DNA from 3 places in the Pseudoalteromonas sp. SCQQ13 genome. Region 1 is predicted to be linked to each of the others. Evidence: predicted binding sites of a transcription regulator. Region 1 holds the regulator's gene; each other region holds the start of a gene.

Region 1 (4,292 bases):
TTATTCGTGAAATAAGAGTAAGTAAAGCGTCAATAAATGCGTAAAAATAGCCGACTATTCAGATAAAAAAGGTGAATATTGCAGAGTTGATTTGGTATAAGCGTAAAACTGCGTTAAAGTTTACAGCGAACTAATTAGAGGATAAACAGCAGACAATGTCGGAAATTCAATTTTTAAATGTAGACCTAGAGCTTGAGTCAAAGCAAGATATTAGCGTGCTTGTAGCTGACCTAAAAAAAATCGCCACTATTTTACATTATGATAAAGACGAATACCGTCAGTTAGCGCGTATAGAAGTAACAGGCGAAATATCTTCACCGGATAAAGCAATTAACCACTTATGTGAGTTAGTAGAGTCATGCTCGCGGGCTGCACTTAAGCAATGGTTGAGTTGTTCGCGCCGTACCTTTGATATTGGTTTTGAATCGGGCACTTCGCCAAAGTGTTTTAACCAAGCGCTGCACGCCGATACATTATTACGTATATCGGCAATTGGTGCAGGCATGGAAATTACTATTTACCCGCTAGAAAAATAGCGTTAGCCTTTGCGCTCTACAACAGCTGCGGTCATTTTTGATACGCAGCAAAGCTCGCCGCGACTATTCGTTATTTTTATTTCCCATACTGAGCTACGTTTGCCAATATGAAACGCTTTTGCGGTGGCGGTTAAGGTGCCATTACGCGAGGCTTTTAAATGGCTGGCACTGATCTCTTGCCCTACACAATAAAATTTAGTGAAGTCGACCACAAAATTAGCCGCGTAGCTGGCAACACTTTCGGCTAAAACCACGTTTGCTCCGCCATGCACCATGCCTATAGGGTTATGGTGCGCAGGAATTGCTGGCATAGTGGCAACTAAGTAATCATCACCAATTTCAGTTATTTCAATCCCCATGGTTTTCATCAGTGTACCTTGGCCATTTATGCCTTGGTCTAACTGCTTACAAAACGCTAAAGTAATAGGTTGATGCCAAATACTCATTGTTACTCCTTTAAAGGTTGAAAACGATAACCGATAATACGATTTTTCATGGCGATATGATAGCCAAATTAGTGCAGCTACTGCATGGTAATACAGTGCTACTTTTTGCTTTCTACATAGTGCTTAATTTCATCGAGATCTTTTTTTAGCATTTTACGCATCGAACTTTTAAGAAAAAACCCTATCACTGCAGAGATCATTTTTACCCAAATAGACTCAGAGCTATCAGAAAAAGTCATGGTTAAACAGGTGCTAGGTTCGGCGGCGGTAAGTGACAGCTTAGTGGTATAAACTGCCCCGCCATTTTCTGCGCGAGTGCAATAGTATTCATTAGTAACAGCTTCGGTGATCCACATGGTTTCTGAGGCTGCTTTGCCAAAAAGTTTTCGTGTTTCTAACCATCTTAGGCCCACTAGCCCTTGTGGTGGCTTCTCGATTATTTTTACATCAATAATGCCAGACAGCATATTGGCACTGTTTTCGATGTCAGTTATTGCCGCCCATACTTTACGTTTAGGACCGTTAATTATTACCGCTACAGTGATATTCATAACACTCTCCGTTAATTCACATTGATGAAGTTAAGGCCCATTACAAAAACGATAGCTAACTAATTTTTAATAACAGCAACAACTTAGTAGTTATGTAATTAATGTAACGTAAAACTAACACTATCGTGATCTGCGTAATTTTATCTGTAATTTACTTGGTAATTTTAAGCTTAGACCAATGCCACCTTTGGCAGCAAAGGCGAGGAGTAATTTAAATTTGCGATTTTCAGATAACTGTATATACTCACAGTTAAATGTACTGTATGGAAAACCAGTTGTATGCGACCATTAACTAACCGCCAAGCGCAAATACTCGAACTTATTAAAGTGTTTATTAAAGACACTGGTATGCCTCCTACACGCGCAGAAATTGCACAAACATTAGGCTTTAAAAGTGCTAATGCAGCAGAAGAGCATTTAAAAGCGCTGGCTAAAAAAGGCGCTATTAAAATGAAACCAGGCGCTAGCCGTGGTATTCAACTTATTGAAGAAGATGAACCAGAACAACTTGGTTTACCGTTAATAGGCCGTGTAGCTGCCGGCGAACCTATTTTGGCGCAACAACATGTTGAGAGCCATTGTAAAATTGACCCGTTAATGTTTAAACCCGCTGCCGATTTTTTATTGCGTGTAAATGGTATGAGCATGCGAGATATTGGTATTATGGATGGTGATTTACTGGCTGTTCATCGCACTCAAGTTGCCGAAAATGGCCAAGTTATTGTTGCCCGCGTTGATGACGATGTAACGGTAAAACGCTTAGAAAAAGCAGGCAAAAAAGTATTATTGCATGCTGAAAATAAAGAATTTTCGTCGATAGAAGTGGATCTTGAAAACGAATCTTTTAATATTGAAGGCTTAGCTGTTGGGGTTATTCGTAATGCTGACTGGATGTGACAATTAAGCTGTTATAGCTATGTAAAATATCGGCATAATTTAATAGCTCAGATAATTAATGCGCACTTTTTAGTGCGCTTTTTTTTGCCTTTTTTTTGTGAAAATTCCGCTGCAATGAAAAAATTATATTAAGTTTATGTTTTTTATCATTTAAGTATTTAATACTCGTTATCGCTGTCTTTTTATTTGTAACCCTTGCTGTTGCTCACTTCCTGCTTAGAACAAAATTAAATAAATCCCATATTTACGCTAATCCCCTAATATTATTTGATTATTTTTCAAACTAAAACTTGCTAGTTGTTCAATTATTAACTAATTGTTAATGGGCTGGACTAACAATAACTCACAGCTTTAGTTTTGAGAAAATATATTTATATATCCGGCAGCAATACAAAAATAAAAAATAACAAATTGGCATTTAAAGCTTATGTCTTTTTGTTTTGCACTCGCAACAGTATTAAAGGAGCTGTCACATGGGTAAATTGAGCTCTACCTTGTGGCTTATATTGTTTGTTTTTCCGCAGTTAGCATTGGCAAATAGCCAATATAATATGCGCAAAGGCGTAACCGATATAAGTAATAATGTTTATCAACTACACATGACCATATTTTTAATATGCTGTGTAATAGGCGTGATTGTATTTGCCGTTATGTTTTGGGCACTTATTCATCATCGTAAATCTAAAGGAGCAGTTGCTGCTCAATTTCACGAAAGTACCAAAGTAGAAATACTCTGGACAGCAATTCCATTTGTTATTTTAATAGCAATGGCAGTCCCCGCAACTAAAACATTAATAGCGATGGAAGATGCCAGTAAAGCGGATATCACTATTAAAGTAACTGGTTCACAATGGAAATGGCATTACGAATATATGGGGGAAGATGTTGAGTTTTACTCAATACTTGCCACACCGCAAAATGAAATTGCTAACCTAGCCGATAAAAACCCCAACTATTTACTTGAGGTAGATAAGCCTCTGGTATTACCGATCAATAAAAAAGTACGCTTTTTAATGACCTCCGACGATGTTATTCATTCTTGGTGGGTGCCCGATTTTGCTATTAAAAAAGATGCAAACCCGGGGTTTATTAACGAAACGTGGACCAACATAAACGAAGTCGGTATTTATCGCGGTCAGTGTGCTGAGCTATGCGGTAAAGATCATGGCTTTATGCCAGTGGTAGTAGAGGCTAAGTCAGAGGCCGATTTTAAAGTTTGGCTAGCAGATGCTAAACAAGCAAAGCAAAAAGCAGCAGCAGCAGATGCTGCATTACTTGACCAAACACTCCCTAAAGAAGAATTAATGACTTTGGGTGAGCAAGTGTATATGGCCAATTGTGCTGCATGTCATCAGCCCACAGGGTTAGGTTTGCCAGGCGTTTTTCCTGCACTTAAAGGCAGCCCGATAGTGCTTGGCGATATAAAAGACCACATTGATATTGTTATTCACGGAAGCCCCGGCACAGCCATGCAAGCCTTTGCTAAACAGCTCTCTATAAAGCAATTAGCAGCGGTAATTACTTATAAGCGTAATGCATGGGGTAATGATACCGGTGATGTAATTCAACCAAGTGAAATACAGGCAGCACTTGATGCCGATGGGGAGGCGAACTAATGAGTAGCATAGTAGAACAACCTGACATTAATGAAGCTCACCACGCTCATCATCCTGCTAAAGGCTTTAAGCGCTGGTTATATACCACAAATCATAAAGATATAGGTAGCTTGTACTTAATTTTTTCGCTAACTATGTTTTTTATTGGTGGTGCTATGGCTATGGTGATCCGCGCTGAGTTATTTCAGCCAGGATTGCAATTAGTCGATCCTCACTTTTTTAATCAAATGACCACGGTTCATGGGT
Region 2 (4,292 bases), on a different contig from region 1:
TTTTGGTTTGAGTAAGGTTTGGATTGCGATTGGTTTAGTACTTGGTGCTTGGGCAAATTACTTCTTAGTTGCACCTAGGCTTCGTGTTTACACTGAAAAAGCGAATGATTCAATTACGATCCCGGATTATTTTGCAAATCGCTTTGCGGACAATAAGAATATATTACGTGTTATTTCAGCTATTGTTATTATTGTTTTCTTCACACTTTATACCTCATCTGGCGTGGTCGCTGGTGGTAAGTTATTTGAAAATTCATTTGGAATGAGCTATGAAGTTGGCCTTTATGTTACTACTGGCGTTGTAGTACTTTATACGCTTTTTGGTGGTTTTTTAGCGGTAAGTTTGACCGACTTTGTACAAGGTTGCATTATGCTTATTGCGCTATTAGTAGTACCAATAGTAACGTTTACTATGCTTGATCACCCAGTAATGGAAACGCTCGCTAATGCAAGATATGACCTGTTACTTATCTCGCCAAAGGCCAGTGAAGTTCATTCTCTAAATATGCTAGATTGGTTTGCTGGTGGCTCTACCATCGCAATTATTTCTGCGTTAGCTTGGGGCTTTGGTTACTTTGGTCAGCCTCATATTATAGTACGCTTTATGTCGGTACGTTCAGTTAAAGATATTCCAGCAATGCGACGCATTGGTATGTCTTGGATGACATTATCTGCAATAGGCGCAGTACTAACTGGTTTATTTGGGGCAGCCTTCATACTAGAAAATGAAATGCCGATAAATGATAAAGAAACAATATTTTTAGTGCTATCTGAATTGGTTTTTCATCCATTGATTGCTGGCTTTTTATTAGCAGCTATTTTAGCGGCTGTAATGAGTACTATCTCTTCACAATTGCTAGTGTGTTCAAGCTCGTTAACTGAAGACTTTTATAAAATATACCTGCATCGCGAAGCCTCTCAAAAAGAGCTGGTTTTTGTTGGGCGTATTAGTGTGGCATTAGTTGCTATGTTTGCTATTTACTTAGCTTACGATAGAGATAGTTCTATTTTAGACTTAGTGAGTAATGCGTGGGCAGGCTTTGGCGCTGCATTTGGACCACTCGTATTGTTTAGCCTTTACTGGAGAAGAATGAACTTTGCTGGCGCCTTAGCAGGCATGTTAGTGGGGGCTTCAACAGTACTTATATGGATATACGCACCAATTACCATTAATGGTGCGAGTTTAAGTAGCGTTATTTATGAAATAGTCCCAGGCTTTATTTTATCAAGTATTGCGATTGTATTAGTTAGCTTAATGACCAATGAGCCAGCTAAAGAAATTACAACCTTATTTGATGAAGTAGAACAAGAACTATAAAAAGTTATAAACAAAAAAAGGGAGTAACTTAGGTTACTCCCTTTTTTTATGCAAAATTTATTAACTCGCTTTTTTGTCGCTATTTTCTTCTATGGGTGCAACATTATCTGCTTTTTTGCCTTTTACAGCAGCTTTAGGGGCTATAGGCTCTTTACCACCTTTTAATATTGTCATGAAGTCATCTTTACTTTTTGCCATTTCTAAAGCGAGTGACTCTACTTGTTGCTCACTTAATGGTACATCAACTTTTTCTAGCAAAATTTCAAGCGACTCTGCAATATCGAGCATTTTATCATAGGCATCAGCTTCTTTTTTGGTAGTAAACGTCATGCGCTCGACTCCGTTTCGTTCTACAACATATTTAACAACAACAGCCATGATTTCTCCTGCTTACTTGCGTGGCATATAGTATATATAAACCATTAGATTACTGTTTTTATGTACAGTACAAGTTTGTGCCTAAATTTGCAAGTCCCCTAATTAATATTAAGTGATAATAGTTGACAACAAAGATTAACTTTACTTTATTTAACTTAATCACTTTTGTGTACCGTTGCAGTTAAGGATCTCACAGGGAGTGAATGTTAGGTTTAAGTATTTAATAAAGTGCAGGTGTAAAAGCCTTTTGCGTTATGACTTAAACATATAAACAACAAAGTAAATGTTCATGTATGAACAAAAAAGGAAGAAAGATGAAAAAACTAAAATATAGTATTTTAGCTGCAGCTTTTTGTATGTTGCCAGTAACTCTTACCTACGCAAATGTTGATACCTCAGCAATAACTCAGCAAGTAAAACAGGCGGCTTTAAATATTAATACTGCTGATGTTAGCCAGCTATCTAAGCTCCCTGGTATTGGTAAGAAAAAAGCACAAGCTATTATAGATTATCGCGAAGCAAAGGGTAACTTTACATCGTTAGAGGATTTGAAAATGGTAAAAGGTATAGGTAAAAAATTAGCTGCAAAGCTTGAAGGTAAGGTTTCGTTTTAAGTTAAAAAGGGCGCGTTAAGCGCCCTTAGTATATTGGGTTAATGCTTCACATAAATGCTTTTTAGCAAAGTTAATCTCAATTGGAGTCGTTAGTAGTGGGTAACACAACCCACCGAGTAGTAAAAAAGGGATGAGTAACCAGCCTTCAAATACGGCAAATATTAAAAACAGCGGACTGAGTAATAATAATTTTATAATACGAAGTAGTACTTTATTAACAGGTGAAAGCATACTTAAAGAAATCGCTATAACAGCTTGTCTGTCACGTATTTTTAAATGTTTTAGAGCATTAATTTGGCTTGAAAAAAACACAAGCATTACAGCGACCTTTTAGTCATTAAGCGACTCGTTACCAGTAAAAATAAAGTGGCTGCAAACAGCGCAAATATTACTTCCATCCATGCCGGCATACTTAGCCCCGCAAATTGCCAGTCAATGTTTCCGCAATCACCAGTGGCTGCAAAAAAGCTTGGGATCCACTCATGTAATGGCATAAAGGCAGGAAAGTTAGGTTCAAACTCACAGCTAAATGCAAAAGGATCAGTGGTTGTTTGCATTTCGATATGCTCGCGGGCAATTATAAATCCCCAAACACTAGAAACAGCCCATACACTATAGGCGAGCAAGCGAACCCCTCTATGCTCTGGATTACTTGTACCAATAATACCTGCAATAAGTAAACCTAATACCGCAGTACGCTGATATATGCACATGATACATGGCGCCAATCCCATTTTATATTGAAAAAACAGTGCCGTTATTTCAAGCAGAAAAACAATACCACTAAACAAAAGCCAAGGAGTACGTTGGGTGGGTAATTGTGCAAGCCAGTTCATAATAAATCCGTATTTAAATAAGACGTTAGATTATGACGTAGGATAAAGTTAGGGGCAAGCAAAACGACTTAAAGCCTACCCATATGCATTTATGATGATTAAAGTTAAGGTTATAATTCTAAAAGCCAATAAAAATCCAATAATGTGAATAAAGAGGTAGCCCTTTAAACGAGTAAAGTATGTGTGTGAGGTGACTTTACGTAATAAGTTAATAAGGCAAGGCGCGAACTTAAAGTAAATAACTACTTAAAATGTATCTAGGGTGAATATATAAGTGCTTGCGACAAGTGTTAGTAAAAAATATAAAACATTTTATAGACACAAATATTTTAATCGCATACTGGCAGTAATATGGCGTACTTTACTTGTTACTTGAGCGTCGTCTGGTACAATCAGTCGGTTAATCGTATGTAGTAGTGTGAATTAATTCGAGTGGGAATTGGATGAGAATTTTTAAAGCGAAAAGCCCAGCAGGATTTGCTGAAGAATACATAGTAGAGTCTATCTGGAATGGCGATTTCCCTCCTGGATCTATTCTACCTGCTGAGCGTGAACTCTCAGAGTTAATAGGTGTTACCCGAACGACGTTACGTGAAGTATTACAGCGATTGGCTCGAGATGGCTGGTTAACTATTAAACATGGTAAGCCAACAAAAGTGAATAACTTTTGGGAAACGTCAGGACTAAATATTCTTGAAACGTTAGCACGTCTTGATGAAGATAAAATGCCAGAGTTAACCGACCAGTTACTCTCTGCACGCACTAATATAAGCGCAATTTATACGCGTGCAGCTATAAAGTTAAATCCAGAACGTGTGATTGAAATTCTCTCACAAAGCGATGAGTTAGAAGACAGTGCGCAAGCATTTGCTGATTACGATTATAAAGTGCATCACGAGTTAGCTGTTGCAGGTAATAATCGTATTTACGTGCTTATACTCAATGGCTTTAAAGGATTTTATTCAAAAATAGGTTGTCATTATTTTTCAGATCCGGGGACGCGTGAGTTGGCTCGCCAGTTTTATAAAGACTTAACTAAATTGGCTGAAAACAGAGAACACGACGGTGCGATCATGATGATGCGTAAATATGGTCATCAAACCGGTGAAATTTGGCAACAAATTCGTGGCGATATGCCCAGCGACA
Region 3 (4,292 bases), on a different contig from region 1:
GTTGCTATGATGAAAACCTTAGGTGGTAGCCGGGCAATGATCCGCAAAATTTACCTTACACATTTATTAATGGTGTGTTTAATGGCGGTAACAGTGGGTTTATTAATTGGCTATGGTTTACAAGAAATTGCGACACATTATTTAGCAAAAAGCATGGGTACAACGTTGCCAATGGCGGGTTTTAAGCCGTGGTTAGTGGCAATTAGTACAGGTGTAATTTGTGCTGTGATGTTTTCTATCAAGCCGTTATTTGATTTATTTGATATTCCGCCATTGCGAGTGCTGCGTCGTAACTTAGGCGATAAACTAGCGGTTAGCCGGGTGCACTTAGCTATGAGTGCGTTTACCGTATTTTTACTCATGTGGCTATTTAGCAATAATATAAAAATTACTCTGATTTTGTTTGCCTCAACCCTTACTTTAATTGGCGTGTTGTTTTTGGTGTCTAAAGTTATATTTGGTGGTGGCCGTAAATTGGGCTTAAAGCCGGGTAATAGTTGGTCGCTGGCAATTGCGTCAATTCAAAAGCGTGCAAATGTGAATGCAGTCCAGCTGATCAGCTTTTCCCTCGCTATTAAGCTATTACTATTTTTAGTGGTACTTAAAAACGACATGATAGCCGATTGGCAGTCGCAGTTACCAGACGATGCTCCCAATGCATTTTTAGTCAATATTACCCAAAACGAACTTGAGCCAATTAATACTTATTTGGCGCAAAAAAACATTCAGGTATCGGAGTTTTATCCCACCATTCGTGGCCGGGTAAATGCGGTAAATGGCGAGCTGGTAGCGCGAGAAGTATCATTGCAAGACAACGAGAAAAAAGATGAAGAGGCACGCGCTGGTATTGGTCGCGAGCTAAACTTAACCTGGCTTGAAACGCCGCCAGCGCAAAACGAAATAGTGCAAGGGCAGTGGTTTAATGAAAACACATTAGCAGAGGCATCTATTGAGGAGTCTATGCTTGAGCGTTTAGATGTTGAACTTGGCGACACGTTAACGTTTTTAATTGGTGCGCAGTCGTTTGACGCTAAAATTACCAGTGTGCGTAAAGTAAACTGGGCCACCCTTAAGCCAAACTTTTTTATTATTTTAAGCCCTGATGTGCTCAAAGACTTTCCGGCAACGTATATTTCGTCGGTACGTATTGAGCCTAATCAAAAACGCGACTTTAGCCAATTGCTGCGCAGCTATCCAACGGTTACCGCCATAGATGTAGGTAACTTTGTTAAACAAATACAATCAACCATAGAGCAAGTGTCACTTGCAATTGGCTTTGTACTTACTATTGTGGTGTTGTGTGGTGCACTGGTATTAATATCGCAAGTGCAAGCAAGCTTAGGCGAGCGCATGCAAGAAATTGTAATACTGCGCACACTTGGTGCAAAAAGCCGGCTTATTAAAAACGCTACTTTATATGAGTTTTTATTGCTTGGTGGTTTGGCCGGCTTAGTTGCCGCTTTTTTTAGTGATATTGCACTATTAGTTGTACAGCAGCAGTTATTTGATCTGGCGGGTAAATTACATCCACATATTTGGATAATAGGACCGGTGGCAGGTGGAGTGTTTGTAGCGGGGTTAGGCTATTTTATGATTGCTCGCACACTTAAGCAAAACACCCAAGGGCTGGTGCGTGCGTTAGGTTAAGTTGCCAATATTTAAGCAAAAGGAAAACGCCCACTTAAGTGGGCGTTTTTGTTTTATTGTTACTGGTAATTTATACAGTGCTCTGGCATTATTAGCCTAATAAACGAATAACAATAATGAGAGTGCTTTTTGGCCATAATTTTAGGGATTGATCCAGGCTCACGCTTAACTGGCTACGGTGTTGTAGCGCATCAGGGGTCTAAATTCACTTATTTAGGCAGTGGTTGCATTAAATTAGCGGATCATGAGTTTCATATAAGACTTAAAATGATTTACCAAGGCATTACCCAGCTTATAGAGCAGTTTTCGCCAGAAACCTTCGCGATAGAAAAAGTGTTTATGGCGCACAATCCCGACTCAGCCTTAAAGCTAGGCCAAGCACGTGGTGCTGCTATTGTAGGCGCTGCAATGGCCGACTTACCAGTATTTGAATACTCAGCAAGGCAAATAAAACAAGCCGTAGTAGGCAATGGTGGCGCCGATAAAACTCAAGTACAGCATATGGTTAAAAACATTTTAAAACTACCTGGTACGCCACAAGCTGATGCCGCCGATGCACTGGCTATTGCTATTTGCCATGCGCACTCAGAACAAAATTTAATAAAACTAGCGGGTAGCGCAAGCAAAACCGTTAGAGGACGTTTAAGGAAATAACTATGATTGGTCGCTTAAATGGTATTTTAGTAGAAAAACAACCTCCCGAAATATTATTAGAGGTAAATGGTGTTGGCTACGAAGTGCAAATGCCAATGACCTGCTTTTACGACTTACCTAAAGTTGGCGAAAATGCCATTGTTTATACTCATTTTGTAGTACGCGAAGATGCACAACTATTGTTTGGCTTTAACAATAAAGTAGAGCGTGCCTTATTTAGAGAGTTATTAAAGGCCAATGGCGTAGGGCCAAAGCTAGGTTTAGCTATTTTGTCGGGTATGTCGGCGCAGCAATTTGTAAGCTGTGTAAATAACGAAGATTCCACAAGCTTAGTTAAATTACCCGGGGTAGGTAAAAAAACCGCCGAGCGGCTAGTACTCGAAATGAAAGACAGGTTAAAAAATTGGGGCAACGATTTATTCACCCCTTTCAGCGACAGTGCGGTTATTGAGCCGTTTAGCGACGCAACAATTGCTAATAATGCCGCCGATGATGCTGTGTCGGCTTTGGTGTCGCTAGGTTATAAATTGCCACAAGCGCAAAAAGCAGTAAAATCAGTAAGTAAACCCGATATGTCTACTGAGGTTCTTATTAAAGAATCTTTAAAATCAATGCTGTGAGTAACCTATGATCGAAGCTGATCGCTTAATTGACGCGACTGAAAAACCCAACGAAGACTCTATAGACCGTGCAATTAGGCCAAAATTACTCGCCGATTACCGTGGTCAACCGCATGTTAAACAGCAAATGGAAATTTTTATTGAAGCGGCCCGTAGCCGAGGCGAAGCACTCGATCACCTGCTTATTTTTGGCCCACCAGGTTTGGGTAAAACTACATTAGCTAATATTGTTGCCAACGAGCTGCAGGTAAATATAAAGGCAACCTCAGGGCCAGTGCTCGAAAAAGCCGGTGATTTAGCCGCATTGCTAACCAACCTTGAAGAAGGTGATGTATTATTTATTGATGAAATACACAGGTTAAGCCCACAAGTTGAAGAAATACTCTACCCAGCAATGGAAGACTACCAACTTGATATTATGATAGGTGAAGGCCCAGCAGCACGCTCGATAAAATTAGATTTACCCTCGTTTACGCTTATTGGCGCAACGACTCGCGCGGGTTCGTTAACCTCGCCACTGCGTGACCGCTTTGGTATTGTGCAGCGCTTAGAGTTTTATTCAGTAGAAGACTTATCGTACATAGTAGGGCGATCGGCGCATTTTCTTGATTTAGAAATGTGCGACGAGGGTGCAGTTGAAATTGCTAAACGCTCACGCGGTACCCCCCGTATTGCCAATAGATTACTACGCCGAGTGCGTGACTACACCCAAGTAAAGTCAGACGGTACGGTAAACGCCGAAGTGGCAGAGCTGGCACTTAATATGATAGATGTAGATAAAAGCGGTTTTGATTATATGGATCGTAAGTACTTACTCGCCATTATAGAAAAATTTATGGGCGGCCCAGTTGGGCTCGACAATATAGCTGCAGCTATTGGCGAGGAAAAAGAGACTATTGAAGATGTAATAGAACCCTTTTTAATTCAACAGGGCTTTATTCAGCGTACACCCCGTGGACGAATAGTGTCAGACAACGCATATCATCACTTTGGTTTACTACCAAAGCAAGACTAATAAAAAGCTATACCCAATTTAAAAAGCCATTGCGATTAATTAATTGCAATGGCTTTTTAGTTTATGCTTAGCCGTGTTTTATGTTGCTTTGCGCTGCCGTTATATTCATTCTATAGGCACGTTATTGGCGCTATACTTGGTGAGCTTTAATGTGGTTGGTATGCGTACTTAAATTTAGCAATAATTCACGATGCGTTAAGTCAATCAAGGTTATTGTGCCTGCGTTATATTGCTGGTGTTAACTAATAGGTGGTTTGCTGTGGCGCACTAGCTTAGGCTTTATGCAATTGTTATAAACGCTAAAGTTGTGATGCTAACTTAATACCTAGGTATTAATGTTATGAAGATTATTTATG

What was found. The regulator LexA, encoded in region 1, represses DNA repair genes until DNA is damaged. The targets are predictions, from matches to a motif close to TACTGTATNNNNATACAGTA.
Region 2: I6F41_RS03900 (YebG family protein) is a predicted target of LexA. The motif match lies at 1,747-1,766, and genes of this name have one in related genera.
Region 3: ruvC (crossover junction endodeoxyribonuclease RuvC) is a predicted target of LexA. The motif match lies at 1,708-1,727, and genes of this name have one in related genera.

What each region holds. Positions count from the first base shown of each region.
Region 1 covers NZ_JADYXG010000021.1:8,399-12,690, forward strand. The annotation lists gene I6F41_RS15010 (hypothetical protein) at 156-536, shown strand; gene I6F41_RS15015 (PaaI family thioesterase) at 539-982, opposite strand; gene I6F41_RS15020 (SRPBCC family protein) at 1,081-1,533, opposite strand; gene lexA (transcriptional repressor LexA) at 1,813-2,430, shown strand; gene coxB (cytochrome c oxidase subunit II) at 2,904-4,046, shown strand; gene ctaD (cytochrome c oxidase subunit I) at 4,046-4,292, shown strand, end outside.
Region 2 covers NZ_JADYXG010000003.1:121,425-125,716, reverse strand. The annotation lists gene putP (sodium/proline symporter PutP) at 1-1,318, shown strand, start outside; gene I6F41_RS03900 (YebG family protein) at 1,379-1,696, opposite strand; gene I6F41_RS03895 (ComEA family DNA-binding protein) at 2,011-2,310, shown strand; gene I6F41_RS03890 (DUF6170 family protein) at 2,326-2,628, opposite strand; gene dsbB (disulfide bond formation protein DsbB) at 2,628-3,146, opposite strand; gene fadR (fatty acid metabolism transcriptional regulator FadR) at 3,590-4,292, shown strand, end outside.
Region 3 covers NZ_JADYXG010000025.1:32,418-36,709, forward strand. The annotation lists gene I6F41_RS16265 (ABC transporter permease) at 1-1,647, shown strand, start outside; gene ruvC (crossover junction endodeoxyribonuclease RuvC) at 1,777-2,301, shown strand; gene ruvA (Holliday junction branch migration protein RuvA) at 2,304-2,921, shown strand; gene ruvB (Holliday junction branch migration DNA helicase RuvB) at 2,929-3,936, shown strand.